3 regions of the Amycolatopsis sp. NPDC004625 genome follow, and region 1 is predicted to be linked to each of the others. Evidence: riboswitches for the same ligand, from Rfam matches in the RefSeq annotation. Region 1 holds a riboswitch; each other region holds the start of a gene.
What was found. A riboswitch is a leader RNA that binds a small molecule or an ion and turns the genes downstream of it on or off. The one in region 1 is predicted to bind S-adenosylmethionine.

Region 1 (9,432 bases):
CTCCTTGCGGGCCAGGTTCTGCCGCTTCTCCTCGGCCGTCGCGGCCAGCCGCGCCCGCTCGGCGCGCGCGAAGATCCAGTCGGCGTAACCACCTTCGTACTGCTCGACGCGGCCGTTCGCGACCTCCCACGTCAGGGTGGCGACGGTGTCGAGGAACCACCGGTCGTGCGTGACGACCACGACGGCGATCTTCCGGGCCAGCAGGTGGTCGGCGAGCCAGCGGACACCTTCGACGTCCAGGTGGTTGGTCGGCTCGTCGAGCACGACGAGGTCGAGCTCGCCGGTCAGCGCCGCGGCCAGCGAGACCCGGCGCCGCTCGCCACCGGACAGGTTCGCCGTCGGCGTGTCCAGGCCGATCGCCGTGATGCCCAGACCGTCCACAATGGAGCGAACGCGGGCGTCGGCGGCCCATTCGTGCTCGGCGCCGTAGCGTTCGAGGACGACGTCGCCGACCGTGCTGCCGTCCGGGAGCTCCGTGCGCTGGGTGACCACGGCCATCCGCAGGTCGCGAACATGGCTCACCCGCCCGGAATCCGGCTCCGCGAGTCCGGAAAGGACTTCCAGCAGCGTGGTCTTGCCGCCACCGTTGAGGCCGACGACACCGATGCGCTGCCCGGCCGCGACGCCGAGGGAGACGCCGTCCAGCAGCGGGCGAATCCCGTAGGACTTGCTCACCGCTTCCAGGTTGACCAGGTTGGCCATCCGCTCAGCCGATCCTTTCCACAATGATGAAACGGGTCGCCACGATGGTGGTCGTGTCGTCCACGGTGAATTCCGGATCCTCCAGTACGGCGCGCACCTCCGCGCCCTGCCAGAACTTCTCGTGCTCCGCGCGCCACTCGGCGACGCTCGTGAAGCCCTCGCCTTCGCCGACCGCGTGCTCCAGGTCCACTTCGGACAGTGGGAGCACACGCACCCCGACGGTTTCGATGACCGCGACCCCGGCGCCGGCGGAATCGAGCACCAGTTCCCCCTCACCCACCGCAGGCAACGCTTCGCCGGCCCGCTCGTATTCCGCGAGCAGGGCCGAGGTCGTCGTCTTCTCCCCGGCCAGGATCGCCGCGACCAGTTTGTCGCGCAACGGCCCCGGGAACGCGAACTCGGCGTGCTTCACGCGTGCACCCGCGGCGGCGCCGGGCGTGGCGCGTCGTCCCCGCCGACCACCCGCGCGCCGGGGACCGGGCCGTGGGCCACGCGGACCGTCCGGCACACCCCCGCGCCCGACAGCTCGGCCGCCACCTCCACCGCCGACTGCCCGTCCTCGCAGAGGAACGCGCACGTCGGGCCGGAGCCGGACACCGTGCCCGCCAGGGCGCCCGCGTTCACCCCCGCCCGCAGCGTGCGGCGCAGGTCCGGCCGCAGCGAAACCGCCGCCGCCTGCAGGTCGTTGCCCAGCAGCAGGGCCAGCTGCCGCGGATCACCCGAGGCCAGCGCCTCGACGACCGGCGTGTGCGAACCGATCCGGGGCGGGTTGCCCGCCGCGCGCAAGCGGTCCAGCTCGCCGAAGACCTTCGGCGTCGACAGCCCTTCGGCGTCGAACGCCAGCACCCAGTGGAACGTGTGCCGCGACAGCACCGGGACCAGCTGCTCGCCGCGGCCGGTGCCCAGCGCGGTGCCGCCGTAGAGCGCGAACGGGACGTCGCTGCCCAGGCCGGCAGCGATCTCGGCCAGCTCGTCGCGCGTGACGTCGAGGTTCCAGAGCGAAGCGAGCCCGACCAGCGTCGCCGCCGCGTCGGCGCTGCCGCCCGCCATGCCGCCGGCCACCGGGATGCCCTTGCGCAGCACCACCCGCACCTTCGGGTCGCCGGTGCGGCCGACGTGCGCGGCCAGCGCCTCGACGGCCCGCCAGGCCAGGTTCTCCGGGCCGGTCGGGACCGCGCCCTCCCCCTCGCCGTAGACCTCGATGCCGGGCTCTTCGGTGACCGCGACGGTCACCTCGTCGGTCAGCGACAGCGCCTGGAACACGGTGACCAGCTCGTGGTAACCGTCTTCGCGCAGGTCGTCGACCGAAAGGTGCAGGTTGACCTTGGCCGGGACCCGGACGGTGACTGGGGGCGGAACTACGGCGAGCACCCGACCAGCCTACGTGCCCGCGGAAACGCCCCGATGCGACCTGCGCATCGGGGCGGTGACCAGCCGGGGGTCAGGCGGCGGCGACACCCTGCGGGCCACGCGCGGTGTGCGTCACGTGGCCGCCGCGCTCGGCGACCCAGGCCAGGGCCGCGTCGGCCCGCTCGCCGCGGACACCCAGGCGGAAGCGGCCGACCGGGGTGTCGCCGATGCGGGTCAGGCCGCCGCCGATGGTGGCGAACTCGACGTCGAACCGGCCCGCGGCCTCGGGCAGCAGCGCGCCCACCGAGGCGAAGCCGACCAGCACGACGTCCGCCGAGCGGTCGTAGCGCGCCGTCTGCGAGCGGGTGGTCTCGATGGCCGGCAGGAGCGCCTGCGCGGTGCGGCTGGCGGGGTCGGAGATCAGGTCGAGCACCGAGCCGCGCTCGACGACGGTGCCGTCCTCCAGCACCGCGACGTCGTCGCAGACCCGGCGGACCACGCCCGCGTCCGGCGTCGTGACGACGACCGTGACCCCGAGCTCGGACCGGGCCCGGTCGAGGACGGTGAGCACCGCGCCGGCCTCCTCCGGGTCGACACCGGCGGTCGGGTCGTCGGCGAGCAGCACGGCGGGCGCCGCCGCCAGAGCCTTCGCGACCGCGACGCGGCGGAGCTGGCCGACGGTCAGTTCACCGGGGCGCTGCGCGGCACGCGGGGTCAGGCCGACGAGGTCGAGCAGCGAGCCGACCCGGCTGCGGCGCTGCGGGCCGTCGACGCCGAGCTGCTCGAGCGGGGAGGCGATGTTGCCGGCGATGGTGCGCTCGGCGATCAGCTCCGGTTTCGTGGACACCACGCCGAGCTGACGGCGGATTTCGCGGAGGCGGCGGCCGTCGAGGGTGCCGGTGTTGAGGCCGTCGAGCCGCACGACACCGCGGTCGGGGCGCTCCTGCAGCGCGATGCACCGGGCGAGGACGGACTTGCCGGACCCGGCCGGGCCGACCACGCCGAACAGTGAGCCGGCCTGGACGTCGACGCTCACGTCCCGCAGGGCGAGGACCGAATTTCCGTTGGTGGCAAAGGATTTGGACAGGTTTTCGACGGTGATCACGAAGGCTCCAGAAAACGGGGCGCACCCGCGCGGGGGCGCCCGGCCGCAAGCGAAGTCCGTCCGATTGGGACGGTGCGTGAAGAAGAGGTGGACCGGCTAGGACAAGCTCAGCGGGAGCGTCGACATGCGGTCACGGAGCGGCGGCCTTCGTCGACTACGCGACGCCTGGTCAGGAGCAGGGGGCGAGCTACCCTCTTCATCGAAAACGGCCTCCATCGGTCCTGGCGGTAGCACCTGCCCTGTGGAGGGTGGTTGCTGCGACTTCGGCGAGCCAGGTCTCTCAGTCGCTCGGGATGGACGTACTGAGTAAAACCGATCCCGAGGAGCGAACGCAAGCCTGTTGGCCCAGATCACACGAGTGGCGGTGTCCGGATGACGGGATCACGGGCGACGGGGGCGTATTTTCACGCCTCCACTGTGGATGCTCAACGCGCGGCGGCGATCCGGGCGAAGGCGTGCACGTCCAGCTGCTCGCCCCGGGTTTTCGGGTCGATCCCGGCGGCCGTCAGCAGCTCGCCGGCCCGCTCGGCCGAGCCCGCCCAGCCCGCGAGCGCGGCGCGGAGGGTCTTCCTGCGCTGTGAGAAGGCCGCGTCCACCAGGCCGAAGAGGAGGTCCCGGTCCGCGGACGCCGTCGTTTCGCCGCGTTCGAACGCGACGAGCGCGGAATCGACGTTCGGCACGGGCCAGAACACCGAGCGTGGCACGGCGGCGACCTTGCGTGCGGGGCCGTACCAGGCGAGCTTGACGCTCGGCACGCCGTAGATCCGGCTGCCGGGGCCGGCGGCCATCCGGTCGGCGACCTCGGTCTGGACCATGACAAGCCCGCTCTTCAGCGACGGCACCTCGGCGAGCAGATGCAGCACGACCGGCACGGCGACGTTGTAGGGCAGGTTGGCGACGAGCGCGGTCGGCTCGCCCAGTTCTCCGCGGGTGACGCGCAGGGCATCGGCCCCGACGACGGTCAGCCGTTCCGCGGCTTCCGGACCCCGCTCGGCGACGGTCTTCGGGAGCCGCTCGGCGAGCTTGGGGTCGATCTCGACGGCGACGACGCGCGCGCCGGTGGCGAGCAGCCCGAGCGTCAGCGAACCGAGCCCGGGTCCGACCTCGAGGACGACGTCACCGGCGGAGACGCCCGCCAGCTCGACGATCCGGCGGACGGTGTTGGGATCGTGCACGAAGTTCTGCCCGAGCTTCTTGGTCGGCCGAACGTCGAGTTCGGCCGCCAGCCCCCGGATCTCGGCAGGTCCCAGCAGTTCAACCACCGGACGAGCCTACCCATCGTGCTCCGCCCCGGTCCGCTCGGTGCAAGTAGTCGTGAGTGATAAGGCGGGTTAGAACCCGCCTTACCACTCACGACCGCCGCGGCAGACCACCCAACGCGAGACGGCCCCCGTCCCTGAGTGGGACGGGGGCCGTTCGGAAAGGGTGTCAGGCCTTCTTGCCGCAGACGGGCCAGGCGCCGTAGCCGCCGCGGGCGTCGCGGACCTTCTCCGCCACCGCGATCTGCTGCTCGCGGGAGGCCTGGTTCGGCAGGGCCGCGTACTGGGAGCCGCCGTAGGCGTTCCAGGTCTGCTTGTCGAACTGGAGGCCGCCGTAGTAGCCGTTGCCGGTGTTGGTGGCCCAGTTGCCGCCCGACTCGCACTGCGCGATGCGGTCCCACGCCGAGCCGTCGCCGATGTCCGGCGTCGGGGCCTTCTTCGTCCCGACGTGGATGATCTTCGGCTTCGGCTGGGTGATGACCTGCTCGGAGACGGTCTCCCGCCCGACCTCTTTGCCGTTCTTCTGCGTGACCTTGTAGGTCACCATCTTCTCGCCGGGCGTGCCCGGGTCTTCGACGCTGGTCTTGCCCTTGTCCAGGTCCGGGTCGTCGACGCGCTGCTCGGGCGGGTCGATGCTCTCCTTCTGGGTGACCGTCGAGACGCCGGTGCGGCTGATGTGCACCTCGGCGCCGTCGGTCAGCTTGACGTCCAGACCACCCTCGGCGGCGTCCTCCGGGCCCAGGGTGAGCTTGTACTCGCCCAGGAACTCCTTCGTCGTGACCGCGGTCGTCTTCACCTGCTTCGGCGCGTTGGCGCCGTCGTACAGGGTGATGTTCTTCAGGGTCTTGATCTCGACGGTGGCGCCCTGCAGGGGCAGCTCGCCGTCCTTCGGCATCGACATCCACGTGCCGGCCTTGTCCGTCTCGGCCATGCCGAGCTGGCTCAGGGCGTCGCCGAGGTGCGTCGCGCGGACCCAGGAGGTGCGCTCGGTGCCGTCGACGATCATCTTCAGCTGGCGGCCGCGCTCGAGCTTGATGACACCGCCGTCGCCGACCTCCGCCTGCGGGGAGGGGGACAGCGAGTCGTGCTCGCCGACGGACAGGCCCGCGTCTTCGAGCACCTCGCCGACAGTGCCGCCGAAGGAGTGCACGGTCTGCTGGTGGCCGTCGACGTCGACGGTGATGCTCTTGTTCATCGCCAGCGCGGCCGCGCCGCCGCCGGCGACGCTGATCATGACGCTGAGGACGGCGCCCTTGAGGAACCGGCGCTTCCAGACCTTCGTGGTCTGGCGGAGGCCCTCGTCCAGAGCCGCACGACGCGCTTCGGGGGAAGCGGTGCGGTCCTCCTCGAGGCCGTCCGGGATGACGATCGGCGGCAGGTACGTCGTCTCGGCGTTGATGAGCCGGATCAGCTCGTCGACGTCGACGTCGATCTCGGCCATCATCGCGTCGGCGTCCGGGCCGAGCGCGGCCAGGATGTCCTGCTGCGTGATGTTCGGGTCGTCGGAGAAGTCGAGCTGGCCGTATGCCGTGTCCTCGAAATGACTGCGTTCGAGGACGGCGGAGCGCGCTCCAGCCTGTCTGCTACCTGTCACCGGGGATCGTTCCCTTTCACGAGACGACGGTCGGGGGCGCCGTCTCTACGACTGGGCGTGACGTTCGGCAACTGCTGAGCGCAGGTCCGACCGGCACGATCACGGGACAGTAACGGGTCGCGGCGGGTTGCGCAAACACCCCCCGGAGTGTCGTGATCCCCGTCACTCCATCAGGTGGCCGAGCCGGGAACCCTGTTGTCGCAATGCGTTCAACCCCAGGTGACGCTGGGGAGTCGGTACACCCGCTCGGCGGTGGTCCGGACCGATTCGGCGACTTCGTGGACAGCTTCGCCCCTGAGCGTCGCGAGGTGACGGACGGTGTAGGCAGCGCCGTACGGCTCGTTCGGCCGCCCACGGAACGGGTGGGGGGTCAGAAACGGCGCGTCGGTCTCGACGAGGTACTGCCCGGGCGGGCAGAGCCGGGCCGCCTCGTGGAGCCCCTTCGCGTTCTTGAACGTCACCGTTCCCGCGAAGGAAAGGACAAAGCCCGCGTCGACGCACTTGCGGGCCATTTCCGCGTCGCCGGAAAAGCAGTGGAAAATTACGGCATTCGGCGCACCCTCTTCGGCCAGGATGCGCAACACGTCGTCGTGGGCCTCGCGGTCGTGGATCATCAGCGGCTTGCCGAGCCGCTTCGCGAGGTCGATGTGCCAGCGGAACGCCTCCTGCTGGGCGTCGCGGGGCGAGTAGTCCCAGTAGTAGTCGAGGCCGGTCTCGCCGACGGCGACCACGCGCTCGTGCCCGGCCAGCCGCTCGATCTCGGCCCGCTCGGCCTCGCCGAACTCCTTGGTCCGGGTCGGGTGGATGGCGACGGCGGCCCACACCCGGTTGTCCCAGGTGGTGGCCTCCGCGGCCCAGCGGGCCGAGGCGAGGTCGTCCGCGACCGTGACGACGCGGGCGACGCCAGCGCGCTCGGCGCGGTCGACCATGGCCGTGACATCGGCCGCGGTGACCGCGCCGCACGCGTCGAGATGGGTGTGCGCGTCCACCACCGACACCGGGAGCCTGTCCGGGACAGGCGGCAGCTCGCGCTTCTCGTCACCCATGCACTACCTCTTACTCCTTGGTGATCGGCGCCCACTCCGGGCCGGTTTCACCCAGCGCCGGGTCGAGCTTGGTGAACAGCGGCGACGGCTTCTGCAGGGGCTTGCCGACCTCGATCGGCGTCGACTCCCACTTCGCCTGCTCGCCCGCGTAGTCGCCGGTGAGGATCGGGTTGACCCGGCCGGCGATGTCCAGGTCGTCGACCTCGCGCAGCTCCGGCTGGGCGGCCCAGACGCCGGTGCCGCCGAGGGCCTCGTGCACCTTCTGGGCCGAGTGCGGCAGGAACGGCGTCAGCAGCGTGTTGGCGTCCGAGACGACCTGCAGCGCGGTGTGCAGCACGGTGTCGCGCCGCGTGGGGTCGTCCTTGAGCTTCCACGGCTCCTGGTCGGAGATGTACTTGTTCGCCGCGGTGACGACCTTCATCGCCTCGGCCGCCGCCAGCTTGAACCGGGACCGGGCCAGGTGCGCGCCCGCGGTGTCGAACGCCTTGCGCGACAACGCCTTGAGGTCCTCGTCGGCCGCCGTCGGGGCCTCCGGACGCGGGATGGCGCCGACGTTCTTGTGCGCCATCGAGATGGACCGGTTGACCAGGTTGCCCCACTCGTTGGCCAGCTCGAAGTTGGTCCGGCGGACGAACTCGTCCCAGGTGAAGTCGGTGTCCTGGGTCTCCGGGCCGGCGACCGAGATGAAGTACCGCAGCGTGTCCGGGCCGAAGTCGCGCAGGAAGTCCTCGACGTAGATCACGCGCCCGCGCGAGGTCGAGAACTTCGAACCGCTCATGGTGAGGAACTCGCTGGAGACGATCTCGTCCGGCAGGTGCAGCTTGCCGTACTTGCCCGCCTCGCCGCCCTTGTCGCCCTCGCCGTTGTGCCCGAACAGCAGCGCCGGCCAGATCTGGGCGTGGAAGGTGATGTTGTCCTTGCCCATGAAGTAGTACGACCGGGCGTCGGCGTTGTTCCACCACTCCTGCCACGCGTCCGGGTTGCCGGAGCGCCGCGCCCATTCGACGCTGGCCGAGAAGTACCCGATCACCGCGTCGAACCAGACGTAGAACCGCTTCAGCGGCTGGTCGCGCCAGCCGTCGAGGGGGATCTTGACGCCCCAGTCGAGGTCGCGGGTGATCGGCCGGGGCCGCATGTCGTCGATCAGGTTCTTGGTGAAGTTGAGGACGTTCGGGCGCCAGTCGTTCTTGGTGCCCAGCCAGTCGCCGAGGGTCTTGGTGAACGCCGGCAGGTCGAGGAAGTAGTGCTCGGTCTCGACGAACTTCGGCGTCTCGCCGTTGATCCGCGACTTCGGGTTGATCAGCTCCGCGGCGTCGAGCTGGTTGCCGCAGTTGTCGCACTGGTCGCCGCGCGCGCCGTCGAACCCGCAGATCGGGCAGGTGCCCTCGACGTAGCGGTCGGGCAGCGTGCGGCCGGTGGACGGGCTGATCGCGCCGCGCGTGGTCTTGGGCACGACGTAGCCGTTGCGGTGCAGCGCCAGGAAGATCTGCTGCGTCACCTCGGCGTGGTTGCCGGTCGTGGTCCGGGTGAACAGGTCGTAGGAGAGGCCGAGGCCCTGCAGGTCGGTGCCGATCTGCCGGGTGTACTTGTCCGCCGTCTCCTGCGGGGTGGCGTTCTCGTTGTCCGCCTGGACGGTGATCGGGGTGCCGTGTTCGTCGGTGCCGGACACCATGAGCACCCGGTTGCCGGCCATTCGCTGGTAGCGGGAGAAGACGTCGGACGGGACGCCGAATCCGGACACGTGGCCGATGTGGCGGGGGCCGTTGGCGTAGGGCCAGGCCACCGCGGTCAACACAGGGGTGCTCATACCTTATTAGCCTACGGAGGGCGTCACGCGCTTTGTCGGGAGGGAGGCCCCGGTTGTCGGCGACACGGCTGCTCGTGCTCGGGGTGGTACGGATGTACGGCCGCGCGCACGGCTACCAGGTGCGGCGCGAGCTGCTGACCTGGTCGGCGGACAAGTGGGCCAACGTCCAGCCCGGATCGATCTACCACGCCCTGAAGAAGATGACGGCCGAGGATCTGCTGGAACAGGTCGACGTCGAGCCGGGCGAGGGCGGCCCGGACCGGATCGCCTACCGCGTGACCGAGGACGGTGACCGCGAGTTCCACCTGCTGCTGGGCACGGCCCTGTCCGATCCCGAGGTCGGTCACCCCGAGCTGTCCGCCGCGATCTCGCTGATGACCGCGCTGCCCCGCAAGCGGGTGATCGGCATGCTGAACCAGCGGCTCGTCCACCTCGAAGCCGAGGTGCGGCGGGCGGGGCTGCTCATCGACGAGGGTTCCGAGTGGGGGCAGCCCGCGCACATCACCGAGTTGTTCGGGCTGTGGGCCCAGATCTCGGCGGCGAGCCTGGACTGGCTCCGGAACCTGATC
Region 2 (9,432 bases), on a different contig from region 1:
GCCGCCCAAGGGCTGCCCGCCGCGTTGCGGGTCGTCGTTGCCGAACGCCCGAAACCCGTGCGCAGCGCGGGGTACGCCGATCGGCAGGCCGGTGCCCGGTCGGTCGTGCTCGCGGCCGACGTACTCACCGTGTCCGTCGACGGCCGGCCCGTCCCGTCGTCCGGGCGCGTCCTGCTCCTGGCGCCGGTCGCGCAGTGGACTTCCCTGCTGCCAGGCCAAGAACTCGCCGTGACCGGGCTGCTGATGCCGCCGCGCGGCTCGGACCTGACCGTCGCGGTGCTCTCCGTGCGCGGACCACCGGGCGAGCCCGGCCCGGCGCCGTGGTGGCAACGGACCGCAGCCTGGCTGCGCACCGGCTTGCACGACCTGTGCCAAGACCTGCCCGACGAACCCGGGGGCCTCCTGCCGGGCCTCGTACTCGGCGACACGAGCGCGCTGTCGCCGCGCGTCGAGCAGGAGTTCGTCACCGCGGGCCTCGCGCACCTCACCGCGGTCAGCGGCGGGAACCTGGCGGTCGTCTGCGGTGCGGTGCTGCTCCTGCTGCGCCTGCTCCGGCTCGGGCCGCGGTTGTCGGCGACGGCGGCCGGGACGTGCCTGGCCGGGTTCCTCGTCCTGGTCGGCCCGGAGCCGAGCGTGCTGCGGGCGGGCGTCATGGCGGCGGTGGCGTTGCTGGCGCTGGCCTTGGGACGGCGAGGGTCGGCGCTGCCCGCGCTCGCGTTCGCGGTGTGCGTGCTGGTGGTGGCGGATCCGGCGATGGCCACGGACTTCGGGTTCGCCCTGTCGGTCTGCGCCACCGCCGGGCTCGTCCTGCTCGCGCCCCGCTGGGCCGGTGCGCTGGTCCGCCGCGGGATCCCGCCGGGCTTCGCCGAAGGGCTCGCGATCCCGCTGGCGGCCTTCCTCGTGACAGCGCCGGTCCTCGCCGGCATGGCGGGCTCGGTGAGCCTGGTTTCGGTGCTGACCAACATCCTCGCCGCCCCCGTGGTGGCGCCGGCGACGGTGCTGGGCGTGCTCGCGACGCTGACCGGTCCGTGGTGGCCGGGCGCCGGGAAGGTCCTGGTGCACCTGGCCGATCCCGAAGCCCGCTGGCTGATCACGGTGGCCCGGCACGGCGCACGGGCCCCGGGCGCGGTCATCACCTGGCCCGGCGGCTGGGTGGGCGGGCTCCTCGCGGCCGCCGCCCTTGGCGCGCTGGTGCTCGCGGCGCGGCACCGGCGCGTGCGGGTGCTCCTGGCCGTGCTCGTCGTCGGGGCGCTGCTGGTGTTCGTGCCGGTGAAGGTGCTGGCGCCGGGCTGGCCACCGCGGAACTGGGCGGTGGTCGAGTGCGACGTCGGTCAGGGTGACGCCGTCGTGCTGGCGACCGCGTCGCCCGGCCGCGCGGTTGTCATCGACACCGGACCCGAGCCGGGCCCGGTCGACGAGTGCCTGCACCGGCTGGGCGTCGACCGGATCCCGCTGCTGGTGCTGAGCCACCTGCACGCCGACCACATCGGCGGGCTCCCCTCGGTCTTCGACGGCCGGGCGGTGGGCGCCATCGCCGTCGGGCCCGGGCGCGCGCCGGAGTGGGCGTGGCGGCAGGTCGCCGCGGAAGCGGCCCGGCAGGCGGTGCCGCTGGTGGAGCTGAGCCCGGGGGAGCGGCTGGAGTGGCCCGGGCTGTCCCTGAACGTGCTCGGCCCGCGGTACGTGCCGTCCCGCTCACCCGGGCAGCAGGACGGCACCACGATCAACAACAGTTCCGTGGTGCTGCGCGCGGAAACCCCGGCCGGCCGGGTCCTGCTGACCGGCGACGTCGAGCTGGCGGCACAGGCGGACCTGCTGGCGGACATCGGAGACTTGAGAGCGGAGGTCCTGAAAGTTCCCCACCACGGCTCGCGATACTCGCTGCCGGCGTTCCTCGCGGCGGTGGGGCCCCGGGTGGCGTTGGTGAGCGTCGGCGCGGGAAATACGTACGGCCACCCGAACAAGTCCACATTGGACACATTGACGGCGTTGGGAGCCCGGGTGACGAGAACGGACCTCGACGGCGACACGGCTGTGGTACCCGACCCGGCAGGCCCGGCACTAGCGCGGCGCGGCGAGCCCCGCGGACCGCCGCGCCGCTGACCCGCGGCGGGCAGGCCGTGCTGCTCGGCCGGGCCTGGTGGCGCGGCGAAACTGGCCGAGGGACCGCCGCCCGTGGGCTGATGAAGCTGCCCACAGGGCCGAGCGTGGTAGCCGTGCTCAGACCGCTGCCTCGTCGCCGAACCGCTTGCCGGGGGTGGGTGGGCAAGCTCTGCCCACCCACCCCGGGCGGTGGCTCAGTAGCCGAGGGCCTTGTTCACCGCGGCGGCCGACGGCGGCAGCGTCGCCTTCGGGCCGACGTGGTTCTCGATCGCGTCCAGGGTCTTGAGGCCGTCGCCGGTGATGAGGAGGACCGTCTCCGCGTCCGGGTCCAGCTTGCCCGTCTCGACCAGCTTCTTCGCCGTCGCGACCGTCACCCCGCCGGCCGTCTCGGTGAAGATGCCCTCGGTGCGGGCCAGCAGGCGGATGCCTTCGACCACCTCTTCGTCCGAGACGTCCTCGATCGCGCCGCCGGTGCGGTTGACGATGTCGAGCACGTACGGGCCGTCGGCCGGGTTGCCGATCGCCAGCGAGCGGGCGATCGTGTCCGGCTTGACCGGCTGGACCACGTCGTGGCCTTCGCGGAAGGCCGCCGACACCGGGGAGCAGCCGGTCGCCTGGGCGCCGAACACCTTGTACGGGCTGGCTTCCACCAGGCCGAGCTGGCCCAGCTCGCGGAAACCCTTGTCCACCTTGGTCAGCTGCGAACCGGAGGCGATCGGGACGACGATCTGCGGCGGGATGCGCCAGCCGAGCTGCTCGGCGACCTCGAAGGCCAGCGTCTTCGAGCCCTCCGAGTAGTACGGCCGGACGTTCACGTTCACGAACGCCCACTTCGGGTGCTCACCGGCGAGCTCGGTGGCGAGGCGGTTGACGTCGTCGTAGTTGCCGTCGATGGCGAGGAGGTCGCCGTCGTAGACCGCGGTGGTGAGGATCTTGGCGCGCTCGAGGGTCTTGGGGATCAGCACGACCGACCGCCAGCCGGCGCGGGCCGCGGCGGCGGCCGTCGCGTTGGCCAGGTTGCCGGTCGACGGACACGCGAGCACCTCGAACCCGAACTCGCGGGCCGCGGCCAGCGCGACCGCGACCACGCGGTCCTTGAACGAGTGCGTCGGGTTTCCGGTGTCGTCCTTGACCCACACGCGCTTGAGGCCGAGTTCCTTGGCGAGGCGGTCGGCGCGGACCAGCCGCGTCGCGCCCGGCTCGGTGTTCGGGATCTCTTCGACGTTGGACGGAACCGGGAGGAGCTTCTTGTAGCGCCAGATGTTCTTCGGGCCCGCCTCGATGTCCTCGCGGCGCACACGGCCGAAGTCGTAGGCGACCTCGAGCGGCGAGAAGTCTTCGGCGGAAACGAACTCCGGGGCGAGCGGCTGCCGGTGGCCCTCTTCCTTCGACACCAGTTCGACGGCGGGACCGAGATCCGGGGTCTTGGTGGTGGAGGTCGTGCCGAGGGTGGCGGTCATCGCGAGGTTCCTTTCCTCATCTGCCCCGCCGAAGCGGGCCGGAATTGGCACCGTGGTCGTCAGCTACCCCGCGATCGCGGGATGACAGGCTGTACGCCGGTTGCCGGGGCTTCGTCGGGCCGTTCCCTCTGCCCCTCTGGATGAGCGGTATTCGGTTGTCGGTGCACGCACGCCGGATCTCCCCGGGGCGGCTGCCTCGGCTACACCGTACGACATCGCGCGCGGGCCGTGCCACGGTGGCCGGTCGACATCACCGGAGCGGGGGCACGACAGCGCAAGTGAGAAGATTCCGGGGTGACCGCGCAAGCCACCGCCCCGGCCCCGCTGCACCTGGTGCTGGGCGAGGAAGAACTGCTGATCGAGCGGGCCGTCCGCGAAACGCTCGCGGCCGCCCGCGCGATGGACGCGACGGCGGAGCTGACCCGGGCCCGGGTGTCCGATCTCACAGCCCCCGAGCTGGCCGAACTGGTCAGTCCGTCGCTGTTCAGCGAGGGCCGGGTGATCGTCCTCGAGTCGGCCCAGGACATCTCGCAGGAGCTGGCCGACGCCGTGGCGAGCTACCTGAAGGACCCGGCGGACGGGGTCGTGCTCGTCGTCGTGCACACCGGCGGTGGCCGCAGCAAGGCGGGCAAGACGCTCCCGGCGGCGCTGAAGAAGGCCGGAGCCGAGGTCACGGAGTGCCCGAAGCTGACCAAGCCGGCCGAGCGGGAGCAGTTCGTGCGCCACGAGGTGCGCCGGGTGGGCGGCAAAATCGACCCGGCCGGGGTCGCCGCGCTGATCGACGCCGTCGGCTCCGACCTGCGGGAACTCTCCTCCGCGGCGACGCAGCTGGTCGCGGACACGGACGGCGCCGTCGACGCCGAGGCGGTCCGCCGCTACCACCGCGGCCGCGCCGACGTGACCGGGTTCGCGGTCGCGGAGAAGGCGGTGAGTGGTGACCGAGCGGCGGCGCTGGAGTCACTGCGCTGGGCGATGCAGCTGGGGGTCCCGCACGTCCTGGTCGCCGACGCGCTGGCCGACGCGGTCCGCACGATCGCCCGGGTCTCCGGCGCCGGCCGGGGCAACCCGAACCAGCTGGCGGGCGAGCTGGGCATGCCGCCGTGGAAGATCCGCAAGGCCCAGGGCCAGTCCCGCGGCTGGAACCCCGACGGCCTGGCGGTGGCTATGCGCGTGGTGGCGAGGCTGAACGCCGAGGTCAAAGGTGTGGCGGCGGACCCGGGCTACGCGCTGGAGCGAGCGGTCCTCGAGGTCGCCGCAGCCAAGGGCGATCGCTGACCGCAGCGCCGAGCTACGCATTGAAGGGCACGTGCTGTAGGCGGGCCAGGCGCTGGAGGGCCTGCGGGCGACCGCTGGGCCGCGCGCTGGAGGGCGCGGTTCTCGATGCGGCCGCCGAGCGTGCGGGCGGACTCGAGCTACGCGCCGGAGGCGACCCGCTGACCGCTGCGGGACGGACCCGAGCTGCGGGAAACGCGGTCCTCAAGGCGACTGCCGCAGAGCAACGCCGGAAACCCGCCCGGCCCTTACCGGGCGGCTGGCTCGCGGCGAAAGGCCCGGCCACCCCACGCGCCCCCGACCCCCTACCCCGCGCATGAAGAAGGCCCCGGCCGAAGCCGGGGCCTTCCCAGAAATCAAACCAGCTCAGAGCGCGTTGACGCGCTTCGCCAGCGCCGACTTCTTGTTCGCGGCCTGGTTGGCGTGGATGACGCCCTTCGAGACCGCCTTGTCCAGCTTCTGGGCGGCGTCGCGCTGCAGCTCGGTGGCCTTGGCCTTGTCGCCGGCCTCCGCCGCTTCGCGGACCTTGCGGATCGCGGTCTTCACCGAGGACCGGATCGCCTGGTTGCGCTGACGCGCCTTCTCGTTCGTCGTGATGCGCTTGATCTGCGACTTGATGTTGGCCATAGGGCAACTCCTGTTTCACTCGGTGAGATCGCCGCCGCGCTGAAGTGGCCCCGGTAAAACCGGGTTTCCTCCATTACGGAATGCCGCACGGGCAGCGAGCGTCCACTCTAACAGCCGGGCCGGCGGCGGGAGTACGGTGGGCGGCGGTAGTGCCTAGGGTTCCGTCGCCGGCCTGCGCCTGCAGTCCACAACCAGGGCCGGCGGGGCTGGTCCGAGCGGCACCGTCGGCGGGCCCGGACGGCCCGTCGTTCATCTGACGGGGCAAAAGCCTGGAGGACCCGGTTTTCGCACGCGCGAAAACCCGAAGGGGTCCCGTGAACGCCACCGCCTTGTCCCTCGTGCTCGTCGCCGCCGTCGTGCACGCCGTCTGGAACCTCGCCGCCAAGCGGGTCACCTCCGGGGGCACCCAGTTCGTCTGGCTCTACTACACCGCCTCCGCCGTCCTGCTGTTGCCCGTCACCGTCGTGCTGCTCGTCGTGGAAACCGACCGTCCACAGTGGAGCTGGCTGGTCGCCGCCGTCGTGACCTCGGTCCTGCACATCGGCTACGGCATCGTGCTGCAGCGCGGGTACCGGGTCGGCGACCTCTCCGTCGTCTACCCCGTCGCGCGCGGCACCGGACCCTTGCTTTCGGTGCTGGCCGCCGTCCTGGTGCTCGGCGAACGCCCCGGTCCGCTCGGCCTGGCCGGCGCGTTCCTGGTCGTCGCCGGGGTGCTGGTGATCAGCACCGGACGCCGGGCCGACGACCCGCGCGCGGTGAAAGCCGGCATCCTCTACGGCCTCCTGACCGGCGCCGTCATCGCCGGGTACACGCTCTGGGACGCGCACGCCGTGACCGGCCTCGGGGTGCCGCCGGTCGTCTACTTCGGGCTCGGCTCGGTGCTGCAGAGCGTCCTGCTCGTGCCCGGTGCGCTCGCCGACCGCGGCGAGGTGGCCCGGATCTGGCGCGAGCAGCGGCGCGAGGTCCTCGTCGTCGCCGTGCTGTCGCCGGTCGCCTACGTCCTCGTGCTGATCGCCCTCACCACGGCGCCGGTCAGCCTGGTCGCGCCCGCGCGGGAGCTGAGCATCGTGCTCGGCAGCCTCGCCGCGTGGCTGGTGCTGGGCGAGCGTGACGCCGGGCGGCGGCTGGCCGGGGCGGTGATCGTGTTGTCCGGCATCGCCGCGATTGCGGCCGCCTGAGCCCGTCCGGTAGGCATGGTCGGATGGAGATCCTCAAGAGCCGGGTCCTGATCCGCCCGCGTGACGTCGCCGCGTCCACGGCGTTCTACCGCGACACCCTCGGCCTGGCCGTGGAGCGGGAGTTCCCGGGCGGCACCGTGTTCTTCCTCGGCCACGGCTCGCTCGAGGTCTCCGGCCGGGGCGAGGCGGGCGCGTCGCCCGATCTGGTGCTCTGGCTGCAGGTCCGGGACCTCGCCGGCACCCTGGCCGGCCTGAAGGCCAACGGCCTGGAGCCGGTGCGGGACGCCCGGCGCGAGCCCTGGGGCCTCGACGAGGCCTGGATCGCCGATCCGGACGGCACGCGCATCGTGCTGGTCGAGGTGCCCGAGGGCCACCCGATCCGCACGGACACCCGCTAGGCGGGCTTGACGGCGCGCAGCTGCGCGGCGAGCGCGGCGAAGCCCGGCGGCTCCCAGGTCCAGGTCTGCAGGTCGGCGAAACCGGCGGCGGCCGCTTCGTCGGCCAAGACGTGCCTGCTCACCGGCAGCCACTTCTCGTGCGCGGACAGCAGCAGCCGGCCGCCGGGGCGCACCACCCGGAACAGCTCGGCGAACCCGGCCGCGCGGTCGTCCCACAGCATGACGTTGTTCACGCTCAGCACGACGTCCACGGACGCGTCCGGCTCGCCAGTGTGCGCGGCGGACCCTTCGCGCAGCTCGGCGCGGTCGCCGCAGCGCTCGTGGCAGAGCCCGAGCATCTCGGGGGAGGGGTCGACGCCGACGGCGCGCCCGGCCAGCCGGGCGGCGGCGGCCAGGCCGACGCCCGGGCCGGGCCCGACGACCAGGACGGTCTCGTGCGGTTCGATCTTCGCCAGGTCGACGATGCGGTGTTCGGTGGCGGCGTTGCCCCTCGCCATCACCCAGCCGCCGAGGCGGCCGAGTACGCCGGACGGGTGGCCGAAGGCCCGGTCGAGGACGCGGGCGAAGCCGTCTGGGCCCGGCTGAGGAGGGGGTGCCGGCTGGTGCGGAGTGCTCATACTTCGAGGGCACCACTTCTCGGATCGGCCCGCATCGGGGATGACCCCCACCCGCACCCGGAGGGTCATGGGAACATAGAGGTGGCCATCCCCGACTTTCCGAGGACTCATTCGAGTGACAGCGCTCAACAAGTTCGCCGACACCACCTTCACGCCGCCGGAGCTCATCCGGAACTTCTGCATCATCGCGCACATCGACCACGGCAAGTCCACCCTGGCCGACCGCATGCTGCAGCTCACCGGCGTCGTGGAAGAGCGGGCCATGCGCGCTCAGTACCTCGACCGGATGGACATCGAGCGCGAGCGCGGCATCACGATCAAGGCGCAGAACGTCCGGCTGCCCTGGAAGGTCGACGGGCAGGACCACGTCCTGCACATGATCGACACGCCCGGCCACGTGGACTTCACCTACGAGGTCTCCCGGGCCCTGGAGGCGTGCGAAGGCGCCGTCCTGCTGGTCGACGCGGCGCAGGGGATCGAGGCCCAGACGCTGGCCAACCTCTACCTCGCGCTGGAGAACAACCTCCAGATCATCCCGGTGCTGAACAAGATCGACCTGCCCTCGGCCGACCCCGACAAGTACGCGGGTGAGCTCGCCCACATCATCGGCTGCGAGCCCGAGGACGTGCTGCGGGTCTCGGCCAAGACCGGCATGGGCGTCGGCGAGCTGCTCGACGAGGTCGTCAAGCAGGTCCCGGCGCCGCAGGGCGACGCCGACGCGCCCGCCCGCGCGATGATCTTCGACTCGGTCTACGACACCTACCGCGGCGTCGTCACCTACATCCGGGTCGTCGACGGCAAGATCACCCCGCGCGAGCGGATCCGGATGATGTCGACCGGCGCCACGCACGAGCTCCTCGAGGTCGGGATCATCTCGCCCGAGCCCAAGCCGAGCAAGGGCCTCGGCGTCGGCGAGGTCGGCTACCTGATCACCGGTGTGAAGGACGTCCGCCAGTCGAAGGTCGGCGACACCGTGACTTCGGAGCGCCGCGGCGCGAAGGAGCCGCTGGCCGGCTACCGCGAGCCGAAGCCGATGGTCTACTCCGGACTGTACCCGGTGGACGGTTCGGACTACCCGGAGCTGCGCGAGGCCCTGGACAAGCTTCAGCTGAACGACGCGGCGCTGGCCTACGAGCCGGAGACGTCGGTGGCGCTCGGCTTCGGCTTCCGCTGTGGCTTCCTCGGCCTGCTGCACCTGGAGATCACCCGCGACCGGCTCGAGCGCGAGTTCGGCCTCGACCTGATCTCGACGGCGCCGAACGTCATCTACCGCGTGGTGCTGGAGGACCGCAGCGAGGTGGTCGTGACCAACCCGTCGGACTGGCCGACCGGGCTGAAGATCGCCGAGGTGCACGAGCCGGTGTCGAAGGTGAGCATCCTCGCGCCGTCGGAGTTCGTCGGCACGATCATGGAGCTGTGCCAGACGAAGCGCGGCACCCTGCTCGGCATGGACTACCTGTCCGAGGACCGCGTCGAACTGCGCTACAACATCCCGCTCGCGGAAATCATTTTTGACTTCTTCGACACGCTGAAGTCGCGTACGCGCGGCTACGCGTCTCTCGATTACGAAGAGGCCGGCGAGCAGATTTCGGACCTCGTCAAGGTGGACATCCTGCTGCAGGGCGAAACCGTCGACGCGTTCTCGGCGATCGTGCACAAGGACGCGGCCTACGGCTACGGCAACCGGATGGCGACGCGGCTGCGCGAGCTGATCCCGCGCCAGCAGTTCGAGGTCCCGATCCAGGCGGCGGTCGGTTCGCGGATCATCGCGCGCGAAACG
Region 3 (9,432 bases), on a different contig from region 1:
GTGGTCGGCGGTGAAACCGGCGCTGGGCACCGGAATCGCACTGTCCACAGTAGCCGTCGTGGTGAGCGTCGCGGTCACCGGCGCGGCCCTGCACTGGCTGCTGGGGCTCGACTGGCGGCTCGCGCTGCTGTGGGGCGCGGTGCTCGCGTCCACCGACGCGGCGGCGGTGTTCTCCGTCCTGCGCACGGCCGGCATCGGAAAACGGCTCACCGGCGCGCTCGAACTCGAGTCGGGGATCAACGACGCGCCGGCCTACATCGCCGTCGTGGTGCTGGCCGAAGGCACCACTGTGGACTGGACGCTGCCGCTGCTGGTGGTCTACGAGCTGACGGCGGGCCTGGTCATCGGCCTCGCCTTCGGCTGGCTCGGCGGGTTCGCGCTGCGCCGGGCCGCGCTGCCGGCGACCGGCCTGTACCCGCTGGCGACGGTCGCGGTGTGCGTCGTCGCCTACTCGTCCGGGCAGCTGCTGCACGCGTCCGGGCTGCTCGCCACCTACGTCGCCGCGCTCGTGCTCGGCAATTCGCGGCTGCCGCACCGGTCCGACACGCTGTCGTTCGCCGAGGGGCTCGGCTGGCTGGCCCAGATCGGGCTGTTCGTGCTGCTCGGCCTGTTCGCCTCGCCGGGCCGGCTGCTCGACGCGATCGTGCCGGGCCTGGTCGCGGGGGCCGTCGTGCTGCTGCTGGCGCGGCCGATCTCGGTCGTGCTGTCCATGCTGCCGTTCCGGCTGCCCTGGCGGGAACAGGCGTTCCTGTCGTGGGCCGGGCTGCGCGGTGCCGTGCCGATCGTGCTCGCCATGATCCCGCTGTCGCACGACCTGCCCGGCGCCCAGCGGCTGGTCGACGCGGTGTTCGTGCTGGTCATCGTGCTGACGCTGGTGCAGGGGGCCACGCTCGGGCCGCTCGCCCGCCGGCTCGGGCTGGCCAAGAAGTCCGAGGCACACGAGATCGAGGTCGACTCCGCGCCGCTGGACGAGCTGGGCGCCGAACTGCTGCAGGTCCGGATCCAGCCGGGGTCGAAGCTGCACGGCGTGTACCTGTCCGAGCTGCGGCTGCCCATCGGGGCCACGATCAGCCTGGTCGTGCGGTCCGGCGCGGGCTTCACGCCGCAGAAGACCAGCCGGCTGCAGGAGAACGACCAGTTGCTGGTCGTGACGACGAGCGCGGTCCGCGACGCCGTCGAACGCCGGCTCCGCGCGGTCGACCGGGCCGGGCGCCTGGCCCGCTGGAAGGGCGAGTCCGGGCGCTGAGCACGCTCTGTGAGCGGCGTCTCAGAATGTGCGACGGGGGTTGGCGCCCGGACGCGCTCTCGGTTACCTTTCGAACCAGGTCATGAGTGCCAGCGCGAAGCCCCGGCTTGCTGGCCGGCAACCCTCCTACCGCGGTGGGGTGCCCCGGGTGAAGACCGGGCCGGTCGCGCCGTGCGACGGGCAAGCGCGGGCCCCTCGCCGGGGGTCCCCCGGATCGCCGAGGAGGCACCCGATGACTCTCGCCCTCGACCGCACCCAGCCCGAAACCGTTGCCGTGCCGGACGTTCCGGCCGTGGCCGGCGCGGCTCTGCGCGTCCCGCTGGTGACCGGCGGGGACATCGGCTACGCCAACCTCGACCACGCGGCGAGCGCCCCCTGCCTCGACGCCGTCCGTGCGAAGGTCGACGAGTTCCTGCCCTGGTACGCCAGCGTCCACCGCGGTGCCGGCTTCGCTTCGCAGGTCTCCACGAAACTCTACGAGCGCACTCGCGACGTCCTGCGCCGCTTCGTCGGCGCGCGGCGGACCGACACCGTCGTGTTCACCCGCAACACGACCGACGCCTTCAACCTGCTCGCCCGCAGCCTGCCGCGGCACACCACGGTGATCGTGTTCGACACCGAGCACCACGCCGCGCTGCTGCCGTGGCCGGGGCCGAACGTGCGCCGGCTGCCGACCCCGCGCACCCGCCTCGCCGCGGTCTCCGCCGTCGACGAAGCGCTCGCGGACGCCCCGCAGGGCCCGCGGCTGGTCGTCGTCACCGGAGCGTCCAATGTGACCGGTGAGCTGCTCCCGGTGGCCGAAATCGCCGCGGTGGCCCGGAAACACGGCGCCCGCGTCGCGCTCGACGCCGCCCAGCTGGCCCCGCACCGCCGGCTCTCGATCAGGGAACTGGACGTCGACTACGTCGCCGTGTCCGGCCACAAGCTGTACGCGCCCTTCGGCGCCGGCGCGCTGATCGGCCGCGCCGACTGGCTGCGCGCGGCCCGGCCGTACCTCGCCGGCGGCGGCGCGACCAAGCTCGTCACCGAGAACGCCGTCGTCTGGAACACCGGCCCGGAGCGCCACGAAGCCGGCTCGCCCAACACCGTCGGCGTGTACGCCCTCGGCGTCGCGTGCGAAACCCTGAGCGCGAGCTGGGACGCGGTCGTGGCGCACGAGCAGGCGCTGCTCGCGCGGTTGCGCAAGGGCCTGGAGGGCATCCCGGGCTGCGCCGAACTGCGGCTGTTCGACGCGCCGGTCGACCGCGTCGGCACGGTGAGCTTCGTCGTCGACGGCTTCGACCCGGGCTGGCTCGCGGCGGTGCTGTCCGCCGAATACGGCATCGGCGTCCGCGACGGCGCGTTCTGCGCCCACATCGCGGCGAAGCGCCTGATCGGCGTCACCGGCGGAGACGGGCAGCAGGCGGTCCGGGTGAGCCTCGGCCTCGGCAGCACCGAGGAGCACGTCGACCGCGTGGTGCTGGCGCTGCGGCAGATCGTCGCGCGCGGAGCCCGCTGGGAGTACGCGAAGGTGGACGGCCGCTGGGCGCCGGTGGGCGACCCGCGGGAGCTGCCGCCGTTCTGCTGAGCGTTAGCCTGGGCCGATGGGGAGAGGGCCGCGCACCTGGTTTCCGCCGGCACTGCTGGGATTCGCCCAGATCGGCTTGGCGGCCGTGCAGTTGCTGTCACGCCGCAGCCCGGGCGAAAGCGTATCCGCGAACCTCCTGCTCGCCCCGGCGGTCCCGGCCGGTGCGACGGAGTACAGCCGCGCGTACTCGCTGCCCCTGGCCGATTTCCACACGGCGGGCAGCGGCTGGCCGGCCGGGCCCCTGTGGCTGGTCGCGCTCGGCGTGGCGGTCGTCGGCACGGCCGTCTGGTACGCGCTCGCCCGGCGGCCCGTCCGGCTCGGGTGGTTCGTCCTGGGCACGATCGGCGCGCTGCTCGCCGTTCCGCTGCTCGACCTGGTCGGATCCTGGCAGTTCCGGCTGGGCGACGGGCTGCGCGGCCCGCTGCTGGCCACGCTGGGCCTGCTGCTGCTCGCCGCGTACGAGCGCAGCCGGCTCGTCCTGGTGACGGCGGCCGCGTACGCGCTGGTCGCCGTGGTGCTCTCGGCGGACCTGGTGGGCGTCCTCGGTTCGGCGTTGATCCTGCTCGCCGCCGCCTTCACGGCGTTGCTGCGCGGCCGCCACGACACCGCCGCCGACACGGCCTGACCAGCGCCGTGGACAATGGACCGGTGAGCACCGAGCCCAGCCACTCCGAACCCGACACCGAAGCCGCCGCCGAGGTGGCGCCCGAGACCGTCCAGGAGGCGCCGGAAGCCCCGGCGAAGCCGCTGCCGAAGCGGCGGGTCGGCTGGGTGTTCGCGGTCGCCGTCGTGTTCTGGGCGATCGACCTGGTGACGAAGAACCTGGTCGTCGCGAACCTGGAGGGCAAGGAGCCGGTCAAGGTCCTCGGCGGGCTGATCTACCTGCAGGTGATCCGCAACCCCGGTGCCGCGTTCTCGATGGCAACCGGCATGACGTGGGTGCTCGCCCTGGTCGCCCTCGCCGTGGTCGTCGCGATCGTCTGGCTGTCGCGGCGGCTGCGCTCGATCGGCTGGGCGATCGGCCTCGGCCTGGTGCTCGCCGGCGCCACCGGCAACCTGACCGACCGCATCTTCCGCGCGCCCGGCGGCCTGCAGGGCCACGTCGTCGACTTCATCTCGGCCTTCGCCCCCAACGGCAAGGGCTTCGCGATCTTCAACATCGCCGACTCCGCGATCTGCGTCGGCGGCGCGCTCATCGTGCTGCTGTCCCTGCTGGGCAAGGACTACGACGGCACGTCGACCAAGGACAAGAAGAACAAGGAGCAGGCGTGAGCTCGCGGATGCTCCCGGTACCCGACGGGCTCGACGGGATGCGGGTCGACGCCGGCCTCGCCAAGCTGCTCGGGCTGTCCCGCACGGTCGTCGCCGAGCTCGCCGAGTCCGGGGACGTGCTGCTCGACGGCCGTCCCGCGGGCAAGTCCGACCGCCTCTCCGGCGGCGGTCTGCTGGAGATCACCCTGCCCGAGCCGGCGAACCCGGTCGAGGTCGTCGCGCAGCCGGTCGAAGGCATGCAGATCCTGCACGACGACGACGACATCGTGGTGATTTCCAAGCCGGTCGGCGTCGCGGTGCACCCGAGCCCGGGCTGGACCGGCCCGACCGTCGTCGGCGGCCTCGCCGCGGCCGGTCTGCGCATCGCGACCTCGGGGGCGGCCGAGCGCCAGGGCGTGGTCCACCGGCTCGACGCGGGCACCACCGGCGTGATGGTGGTGGCCAAGAGCGAGCACGCGTACACCGTGCTGAAGCGCGCGTTCAAGGAGCGCACGGTCGACAAGGGCTACCACGCGATCGTCCAGGGCCACCCGGACCCGACGCGCGGCACCATCGACGCCCCGATCGACCGGCACCCACGCCACGACTACAAGTTCGCGGTGGTCCAGGGCGGCCGCCCGAGCGTGACGCACTACGAGGTCGTCGAGGCGTTCCGCGCGGCGTCGCTGGCGCACATCAAGCTCGAAACCGGGCGGACGCACCAGATCCGCGTGCACTTTTCGGCGCTGCGGCACCCCTGCGTCGGCGACCTGACCTACGGCGCCGACCCGGTGCTGGCCCGCCACCTCGGGCTGAGCCGGCAGTGGCTGCACGCGAAGACGCTGGCCTTCGCGCACCCGGCGGACGGCCGGTGGGTCGAGTTCGAGTCCGAGTACCCGGACGACCTGGCGAAGGCCCTCGAAATCCTCCGCGACGAAAGCTACTAGTCCTCGATCGACCAGGTCAGCGTGCGCTCGTCCGGCTCCGGCCGCGGGCTCCAGCGGACCGAAACCACGCGCGTGGCGTCCGGCAACACGTACACCGTGTGGCCGCCCAGCGTCTCGCCCGCGTTGACGCCGATCTTGTGCGGTGGCCGGGAGGTCAGCGACACGGGTGCCTTGGCGATCGCCTGGCCGTCGGCGGCGAGCAGCTCGAGGTAGTTGTCCGGCAGGGACGCGAACGGGATCGATCCGCGGTTGGTGATCTCGGTGTGCACGACCACCGCGCGCTCGCCGTCCTCCAGCCGGTAGCCGGCCGCGCTGAACAGGTAGTCCGCCGGGTCCTGGACCTCCAGCAGCTGCACCGACAGCTGCTCGCCCTCCAGGCCCTGGGTCTCCAGGACCTCGCCGAGCCGGCCCCGCTTGCCGCCGGCCGGGGCGGCGGGCTGGTCGCCGCGGGCCCAGGACGCCGTCTGCGGGATGCCCCACGTGCTCACGGCGGGGTCGAGCGGCACCGGCGGCGGGGTGAGCGGCCGGGGTGGCCGCTGCTGCTGCGGGCCCGGGTAGCGGCCGGACGGCGTCCCCTGGACCTGGTGCGGCCCGGACGGCGTCCCCTGGACGGGGTAGGGCCCCGAGGGCGCGCCCTGGACGGTGTACGGCCCGGACGGCGCACCTTGAACGGTGTACGGCCCCGACGGCGTCCCCTGGACCGGCGGCGGCATCGGCGGGGCGGGCTGCTGCGGCACCGGCTGCGACGGCGGGTACGGCGGCCGGTTCGCCCACGACGGCGGGGCGCCGGCGATGGCCGCGCGCAGGCCGTGGGGGTCGCTTTCGACGCCGACGAGCAGCGGCAGGCCGCTGCCGGAGAGCGCGACCAGCCGGTAGGCGACCTCGCGGGGATCCATGCCGACCTTCGCCGCGAGCTCGTGCACGGCCGCCTTGCCGAGGTCGGCGAGCGCGGCGAGCAGGCGGATGTCGGCGGGGTCGGTCACGGGCACCCCTCGAACGCTACCGCTTCGCCGATCCGCGCTGCCGCACGCCGTCCGCCCCCGGCGAACGGCTCGCCGTTTCTGTCGGTGATCTCCGTTAGGGTCGGCCGGGAGCACAACAGTCGAAGCTGGGGGTCCTGCCATGACCGCGGTCACCGAACTCGCCGACGAGTTCGTCGAAGCGCTGTTCGCCGCCGATCCGCTGACGCCGGCGCTGCTGGGCCTGCGCCCGGCGGAGCCCGGCCTGCCGGATCTGTCGGCCGAGGCCGAACAGGCGTTCCGCGCCCGGCTCGCGGCGTTCCTCGACCGCGCCCGCGCGCTGGCGGCCGAGGACGCCGAGGACCGGGTCACCCGCGAGGTGCTGATCGCCACGGCCGAGAACCGCATCGCCTCGATCGACAGCCGGATGGCCGAGTTCACCGTCACCGACCTCTCCATCGGGACCGCGGCCGGCCTGCTCATGGCGCTGCCGATGACCACCGTGACGGCAGGGGAGACCGCCGAGGCCCAGCTCGGCCGGCTCGCCGCGATCCCGGCGTACCTCCGCCAAGCGGCGCGCCGGCACGCCGAGGGCGTCGCCGCCGGCCTGCTCCCGGTGGCCCACCTGGTCGACGCCGCGGTCGCGCACCTCGACCGGTACCTCGCCGACCCGGCGGCCGACCCGCTGCGCCGCCAGCCGGCCCCGGACGAGGCGTTCGAGCGGCGGCGGGACGAGCTGCTGGCCGACGTCGTGCGCCCGGCCTTCGCCGAGTACCGCGAGTTCCTCGTCGCCGAGGTGAAGCCGCACGGGCGCCCCGCGGACCGGCCCGGCCTGTCGTGGCTGCCGGAGGGCGCCGAGACGTACGCCCGTTTGGCGCGGATGCACACGACCACCGAGCTCACCCCGGCCGAGCTGCACCGGATCGGCGCCGACACCATCGCCGCGCTCGCCGTCGAGTACCGCGAGGTGGGGCTGCGGGCGTTCGGCACCGACGACCTCGCCGAGATCTTCGCGCGCCTGCGCACCGACTCGTCGTTGCGCTGGCGCAGCGCGGACGAGCTGCTGGAGACCGCCCGCGCCGCCGTCGCCCGGGCGGCCGCGGAGGCCCCGAAGTGGTTCGGCCGGATCCCGGCGCAGGAGTGCTCGGTCGAGGCGGTGCCGGCGGAGGTCGCGCCCGGCGCGCCCGCGGCGTACTACCTGCGCCCGGCCGCCGACGGCTCCCGGCCGGGCATCTACTTCGCGAACACCCACGAAGCCACCGAGCGGTTCCGGCACATGGCCGAGACGACCGCGTTCCACGAAGCCGTGCCGGGCCACCACTTCCAGCTCAGCATCGCGCAGGGGCTCACCGAGCTGCCGCTGCTGCGCCGCATCGGCATGTTCAACGCCTACATCGAAGGCTGGGGGCTCTACAGCGAGCGCCTCGCCGACGAGATGGGCCTGTACTCCGACGACATCGCCCGGCTCGGCATGCTGGCCGGCGACTCGCTGCGGGCGGGCCGGCTGGTCGTCGACACCGGGCTGCACGCGCTGGGCTGGACGCGCCAGCAGGCGGTCGACTACCTGCTGGAGCACACGCCCGAGTCGCGGCCCGAGATCGAGTCCGAGGTCGACCGCTACATCGCGTGGCCGGGCCAGGCGCTGGGGTACCTGGTGGGGCGGCGGGAAATCCAGCGGGCCCGCACCGAGGCCGCGCAGCGGCTCGGCTCGCGGTTCGACGTCCGCGCGTTCCACGACCTCGTGCTGGCCGGCGGCCCGCTGCCGCTGTCGGTGCTCACCACCGTCGTCGACGAGTGGGTGGCCGGGCACGGCGACACCGTCGACGGGCTGGCGGCCGAGCTCGTCGAGCTGTCGTTCGAGCAGGAGCCGCTGAACCCGTCGGTCCTGGGCCTGCCCGGCGACCACGACCGGCTCGCCGACCAGACCCGGGAAGCGCAGGAGCGGTATCGCGCGGCGTACACGGCCCTCGCGGCCCGCGCGCGGGCGCTGGTCACGGACGGCCTGACGCCGGAGGAAGCCGTCACGCGCGAGGTGGTGATCGCCGCCGCCGAGGTCGAGGCCGACCGGCTGGGCGCGCGGTCCGCCGACATCGCGGTCAGCGACGGGCTCACCGCGCCGGCCCTCGGGCTGCTGATGTACCTGCCGTACTACAAGCTGGACGACGAAAAGAAGGCCCGCGGCTACCTCGCCCGGCTGGGCGCGATCGAGCCGTTCCTCGCCGAGCTGACCGGGCGCCAGCGCGAAAGCCTGGCCGAAGGGCTGGTGCCGCCGGCGTACCTGGCGCGCGTCGGCATCGACTACGTCGACCGCTACCTGGCGGCGGCGGACACCGACCCGCTGAAGGTGGGCACGACGGCGGCCGTCGAGGGCTTCGAAGCCGAGCGGGACAGGCTGCTCGCCGACGTGGTCCGCCCGGCGTACGCGCGGTACCGGGACTTCCTCCGCGAGGAGGTCGAACCGGCCGGGCGGCCGGACACCGCCCCGGGGATCTCCCACGTGCCGGGCGGGGCCGAGCGGTACGCCGCGCTGATCCGGGCGGAGACGACCACCGAGCGCACCGCGCAGGAGCTGCACGAAACCGGGCTGGCGCTGATCGAGAAGCTCGGCGAGGAGTACCGCGAGCTGGGCGCGAAGGTGTTCGGCACCACCGAGCTCGCCGAAATCTTCGAGCGCCTGCGCACCGATCCGGCGCTGCGCTGGCGCGACGGCGAGGAACTGCTCCTGGCGGCCAGGGACGCCATCGCCCGCGCCGAAGCCGTCGCGCCGCAGTGGTTCTCGCGCATCCCGGCGGAGAAGTGCGAGGTCGCGCCGGTGCCCGAGGCCGACGCGGCGAGCGGCACGATCGCGTACTACCTCCAGCCGTCGCTGGACGGGACGCGCCCGGGCACGTACTACGCGAACACCCACGAGGCGGACCAGCGGCCGCGGTTCACCAGCGAAGCGATCGCCTTCCACGAAGCCGTGCCGGGCCACCACTTCCAGCTCAGCCTGGCCCAGGAACTGCAGGACGTCCCGCTGCTACGGCGGATCGGCATGTTCAACGCCTACGCCGAGGGCTGGGGCCTGTACGCCGAGCGGCTCGCGGACGAGATGGGCCTGTACTCCGACGACGTCTCGCGGCTGGGCATGCTCACGCAGGACTCGATGCGGGCGGGCCGGCTGGTCGTCGACACGGGCCTGCACGCGCTGGGCTGGAGCCGGCAGCGGGCGATCGACTTCCTGGTCGACCACACGCCGATGGCACGGCTGGAGATCGAGGCGGAGATCGACCGGTACGTCGGCTGGCCGGGCCAGGCCCTCGGCTACATGGTGGGACGGCTGGAGATCCAGCGGCTGCGCGCCGAGGCCGAGGAGGCATTGGGCGAGGCGTTCGACATCCGCGGGTTCCACGAAGTCGTGCTGGGGCACGGCATGCTGCCGCTGTCCGCGCTGGCGAAGGTGGTCACGGACTGGGTGTCCGG

Region 2: another riboswitch for S-adenosylmethionine. It lies ahead of thrC (threonine synthase); the one in region 1 lies ahead of ABZW17_RS11805 (ATP-binding cassette domain-containing protein).
Region 3: another riboswitch for S-adenosylmethionine. It lies ahead of ABZW17_RS33275 (aminotransferase class V-fold PLP-dependent enzyme); the one in region 1 lies ahead of ABZW17_RS11805 (ATP-binding cassette domain-containing protein).

The regions. Positions count from the first base shown of each region.
Region 1 covers NZ_JBEXKX010000008.1:151,117-160,548, forward strand. Annotated here, with positions in the region: gene ABZW17_RS11790 (ABC-F family ATP-binding cassette domain-containing protein) at 1-702, opposite strand, end outside; gene ABZW17_RS11795 (ASCH domain-containing protein) at 707-1,114, opposite strand; gene ABZW17_RS11800 (4-(cytidine 5'-diphospho)-2-C-methyl-D-erythritol kinase) at 1,111-2,073, opposite strand; gene ABZW17_RS11805 (ATP-binding cassette domain-containing protein) at 2,144-3,157, opposite strand; SAM riboswitch class I at 3,367-3,457, opposite strand; gene rsmA (16S rRNA (adenine(1518)-N(6)/adenine(1519)-N(6))-dimethyltransferase RsmA) at 3,583-4,419, opposite strand; gene ABZW17_RS11815 (transglycosylase family protein) at 4,586-6,010, opposite strand; gene ABZW17_RS11820 (TatD family hydrolase) at 6,220-7,056, opposite strand; gene metG (methionine--tRNA ligase) at 7,067-8,863, opposite strand; gene ABZW17_RS11830 (PadR family transcriptional regulator) at 8,917-9,432, shown strand, end outside.
Region 2 covers NZ_JBEXKX010000002.1:120,578-130,009, forward strand. Annotated here, with positions in the region: gene ABZW17_RS02335 (ComEC/Rec2 family competence protein) at 1-2,100, shown strand, start outside; gene thrC (threonine synthase) at 2,295-3,560, opposite strand; SAM riboswitch class I at 3,574-3,707, opposite strand; gene holA (DNA polymerase III subunit delta) at 3,855-4,835, shown strand; gene rpsT (30S ribosomal protein S20) at 5,199-5,459, opposite strand; gene ABZW17_RS02355 (DMT family transporter) at 5,774-6,637, shown strand; gene ABZW17_RS02360 (VOC family protein) at 6,661-7,035, shown strand; gene ABZW17_RS02365 (methyltransferase domain-containing protein) at 7,032-7,652, opposite strand; gene lepA (translation elongation factor 4) at 7,768-9,432, shown strand, end outside.
Region 3 covers NZ_JBEXKX010000037.1:9,159-18,590, forward strand. Annotated here, with positions in the region: gene ABZW17_RS33270 (potassium/proton antiporter) at 1-1,246, shown strand, start outside; SAM riboswitch class IV at 1,325-1,439, shown strand; gene ABZW17_RS33275 (aminotransferase class V-fold PLP-dependent enzyme) at 1,479-2,813, shown strand; gene ABZW17_RS33280 (hypothetical protein) at 2,830-3,438, shown strand; gene lspA (signal peptidase II) at 3,462-4,085, shown strand; gene ABZW17_RS33290 (RluA family pseudouridine synthase) at 4,082-5,011, shown strand; gene ABZW17_RS33295 (AsnC family protein) at 5,008-6,000, opposite strand; gene ABZW17_RS33300 (DUF885 domain-containing protein) at 6,134-9,432, shown strand, end outside.